DNA from 2 places in the Paenibacillus sp. FSL K6-2862 genome. Region 1 is predicted to be linked to the other one. Evidence: riboswitches for the same ligand, from Rfam matches in the RefSeq annotation. Region 1 holds a riboswitch; the other holds the start of a gene.
What was found. A riboswitch is a leader RNA that binds a small molecule or an ion and turns the genes downstream of it on or off. The one in region 1 is predicted to bind ZMP and ZTP.
Positions count from the first base shown of each region.

Region 2: another riboswitch for ZMP and ZTP. It lies ahead of MHB82_RS14205 (bifunctional 5,10-methylenetetrahydrofolate dehydrogenase/5,10-methenyltetrahydrofolate cyclohydrolase); the one in region 1 lies ahead of MHB82_RS27365 (TIGR01440 family protein).

Region 1 is NZ_JBBOSN010000001.1:6,034,901-6,037,103, reverse strand. Features, by position in the region: gene MHB82_RS27370 (low molecular weight protein arginine phosphatase) at 1-446, shown strand, start outside; ZMP/ZTP riboswitch at 584-665, shown strand; gene MHB82_RS27365 (TIGR01440 family protein) at 808-1,401, shown strand; gene glyA (serine hydroxymethyltransferase) at 1,632-2,203, shown strand, end outside.
Region 2 is NZ_JBBOSN010000001.1:3,109,692-3,111,894, forward strand. Features, by position in the region: gene MHB82_RS14200 (hypothetical protein) at 1-306, shown strand, start outside; gene MHB82_RS14205 (bifunctional 5,10-methylenetetrahydrofolate dehydrogenase/5,10-methenyltetrahydrofolate cyclohydrolase) at 449-1,303, opposite strand; ZMP/ZTP riboswitch at 1,355-1,436, opposite strand; gene MHB82_RS14210 (ribonuclease domain-containing protein) at 1,611-2,000, shown strand; gene MHB82_RS14215 (barstar family protein) at 2,017-2,203, shown strand, end outside.

The DNA.
Region 1 (2,203 bases):
CATCGGGAATGCCGATTTCCCGTCATGCCGAAGCTGTATTAAGAGATCATCAGGCGGAAGGGCCTGGTCATTCCACACAGCTTAACGCGAGCCTGATTGGCTGGGCAGATTTGGTCCTTACGTTAACGCGAAGCCATAAACAGCATGTCCTGCAGGTTTTTCCGGATTCGGTACACAAGACGTACACGCTGAAAGAGTATGTAGAGAATGATAATCAGGTCCTGAATGATCTTCAGGAACTGGACAGCCTGTTCGCCACACTGGAGTTGAAGCGTGCACTCGGTCAGGAGATTCTGGCATCAGAGCGTGAGCGCGTGATCGAGATCCGGCAGCGTATTCCAAGCTTTGATATATCTGACCCGTTTGGCGGCAGTCGTGATGATTATAATATCGCCGCTGCGGAGATCAGAACTGCGCTGGATCGTCTCCTGGACAAGTTGGGATAAACCGGGATTGTGCAGGTCATAGTAATTAGGCAGTGAAGATTGAATTTTTAAATTAATTTGTTATGCAAAAACGGACATGTAATGTAAATTACCCGTTGATTTTAAGCGTGGGTTGTTTTATGATGAAGGGGAAAACAGGGATCCGGTGTAACTGGCGACGAAGTGGGCACAACCACAATGGAGCACCGGAACAAACGGCCGGTCGCCTGGGCAAAAGAGCAATTCTGCGATACCCGCAGACTGCTCTTTTTTTCGTCTTTCATCTGATTATTCGCTATAATAGTACCTGAAATGCCGTGCATGCATACAAGAGCGGGCAGCCGTGTGGGAGTCAGGCATGATTTTATCGGGAGGCGATAGGATGACTATTGAGTTAGATTCGGATCAACCCGGATTGCAGGAACAGACCGTAACCATTCTGCGTGAACTGGCACTTGCCGGAAAGCTTGGACCTGGACAGATCGTTGTGATCGGTACAAGCACAAGCGAGGTTGCAGGCCAAAAGATTGGTACGAGTGGTGCCGTTGATGTAGCACAGCAGCTTCTTGCAGGGATTCGCGAGGTGCAGCAGGAATTCGGCTTCGATCCTGTGTTTCAGTGCTGTGAACACTTGAATCGCGCATTGGTGATGGAACGTTCACTGCTCACACGTCTTGGTTTGACTGAAGTGGGCGCCGTACCGGTTCCCAAGGCAGGCGGTTCCATGGCATCCGCAGCATATCGTTCGCTGAGTGATCCTTGTCTGGCTGAACATGTGCAGGCTCATGCAGGAGTGGATATCGGGGAAACGATGATTGGCATGCACTTGCGGCATGTGGCGGTCCCCTTCCGTACAACGCTTCGCTACATCGGGGAAGCCCGTGTGACGACAGCCTTGACCCGTCCGAAGCTGATTGGCGGCGAACGTGCGGTGTATCAGATGGAAGAGCAACCAGATTCGACATTTTGCGACTAAATCTTCAACCTACTATAAAGCGAAACTGAAAGGTTACACTCCTAACTACGATTGCAGTACCATCTTCCGATCGCTGTTATCCCCAGATTTTTTGAATCCCCTTTTAAAGGGGAAATCCGGTGATAAAGGCGAACACTTCGTTTCTTTAGATTGGTCCTGCACTCTCCGTTTTCGTGTAAACATCAATTTTGCTTTATAACTTCACTAAATATACTGGGAGGAATTTAAACATGGAACAATTGCGTAAGAATGACCCTGCAGTACTTGAAGCGATGAATTTGGAACTGAAACGCCAACAGAACAACATTGAGCTGATTGCATCCGAGAACATCGTAAGTGAAGCGGTAATTGAGGCACTTGGATCTGTACTGACAAACAAGTACGCTGAAGGATACCCAGGCAAACGTTATTATGGTGGCTGCGAGCACGTGGATGTCGTGGAAGATATCGCACGTGACCGTGCGAAGGAACTGTTTGGAGCTGAGCACGTAAACGTACAGCCTCACTCCGGTGCACAAGCAAATATGGCAGTTTACCTTGCAGCATTGAAACCTGGTGACACGGTACTGGGTATGAATCTTGCCCATGGTGGACACCTGACTCACGGCAGCCCGGTGAATGCATCTGGTTTGCTCTACAACTTCGTGGCCTATGGCGTACAGGAAGATACATTCTTGATCGATTATGATGAAGTGCGTAAAGCAGCGTTCAAGCACCGTCCTCGTCTGATTGTAGCAGGCGCAAGTGCATACCCGCGTACCATTGATTTCGAAAAAATGGCTTCTATCGCCAATGATGTAGG
Region 2 (2,203 bases), 2.9 Mb from region 1:
ATATGTCATCGGAGAGGCGTAACGTGGTTGGGGCGCATTCCACTGAGAGAGATAAACGATAAGGTACGTGCTCTGATTTCGAGTGCTTCGATTATTTCAACATTCGAGTATCCACTCTCACAGGCTCAATTGGATCCGTGGCTTTCAAGAACTCCCGAAACAGAAACGGCAGTTCAACATTCGTTTGGCGTAGATGACGGGACGGTACAGGAAGCTCTCGATGTACTAAAGAATGCATTACAGAGCGAAGATGAGGAACTTCGTATTCGTGCGGCGACGGCCATTTTACAATATGCCAAAAAATAAAAGAACATGAACAGTTAAGTAGTAACGAAAATTGAATTAGCAGACGTACGAACTTTCAATATACATTAGCCCTTACTTTTTTACACTAAGAAGCACGTAAAGCCCTCATGAAACGAGTGAGCTTTGCGTGCTTTCATACACATTATGATGTTTTTTCAGATTGCATGCAGGCTGATTTGATCGTGTGTTCGATCAGTGTAGCAATGGTTACGGGACCCACCCCGCCTGGTACGGGTGTAATGGCAGATGACGGAGTCAAGCAGGATGAATAGTCCACATCACCGATATTGCCTTTATTGTAGCCTGCATCAATGACAACTGCACCAGGTTTAATCCAGCTTCCTTTTACAAAACAGGCTTTGCCAACGGCAGCAATCACAATATCTCCCGATTTCACGATTTCTTCCAGATTGACGGTTTTGGAGTGACAAGTAGTTACCGTTGCATTTCGGTTAAGCAGCATGGCTGAAACGGGTTTACCCAGAATTGGACTTCTTCCTATGACCACAGCATGCTTGCCTTCGATGGGAATGTTATAGAAATCCAGAATACGGATAATCGCTTGTGGTGTGCAGGAAGGGAAAGCGGCGACTCCAAAGGCATTTAACGCAAACCCTAAAGTGGTAACGCCATCCACGTCTTTCTCTATGCTTATTGCATCAAAAGCGGCTCTTTCATCAATATGATGCGGTACCGGGTGCTGCAACAGAATGCCATGAACGGATACATCTTCATTTAATTTGGTTATTTCCTGAATCAATTGTTCCGTTGTGGTCTCCGCAGGCAAAACCACTTTAATCGAATGTACCCCTATTCGGGCACATGCATTGCCTTTCATTCGTACATACGTTTCTGATGAGGGATCATCACCAACCAAAATAGTAGCCAGACAAGGCGTGATTCCTTTCTCCTTCAACCCGGCAACCTTCGCAGTCATCTCTTTCTTCATGAAGTCTGCTACCGTTTGTCCATTCAACATTAGCTTCTCTGTACTCATGCTCATCATCGCCCTTTCCAAATAAAAAGAGGCAAGGAAATAAAACTTCCTTACCTCTGCCCAGGCGTACGGCTTGATTAGACATCATATGCTCCCTCACGGTTCACCGTGTTCGCCAGTTACATATGACCATATTACATTGATAGTACTTCATTTTGAAATGTACATCAATCCTTTTAACTTTTAGCTATACTTGGAACGGTGTGCAGATTGGTATATACTTTTTTGAGTTAAGAAGATTAAAAGGAGATTATAAGCAGTGTATATTAAAAAATGGCTAGGTGCTGTACTCATTATTCTTGCGACGATGCTGTTCGCAGGTTGTTCACTTGAATCGCTATCTGTAGATGAACCGAACCAGACTCGTGCTGTCTTGAACCAATTTGATGATGTTGCCAATTATCTTGCCGAGCATCAGGAACTTCCGGATAATTATATTACCAAGAAGGAGGCCAGAGCTTTAGGCTGGGAACCAAGTGAAGGAAATTTGCAAGATGTGGCCCCAGGCAAAAGTATCGGCGGTGATATTTTTCAGAATCGGGAAGGCCTGTTACCCAAGAAAAAGGGAAGAACGTGGTACGAGGCAGATATCAATTATTCCGGTGGAACCCGGGGGAGTGACCGAATCCTCTATTCCAGTGATGGCTTAATATACAAGACAACCGATCATTATCGCACGTTTGAACAAATCAAATGACCAAAGGTAGGATGGTATGAAGACAGTAATCATTGATGGAAATGATATTCATGGAAAAGAAGAGCTGCATGATATTCTTCAGGCGAAGCTGGGATTAGATGACTCTTACGGGCGGAATCTTGATGCGTTATGGGATGTCATTACAGGCTTCATTTCAATTCCGCTAACCATTCGATGGGTTAATTTTGAGGCCAGCAGGGCTG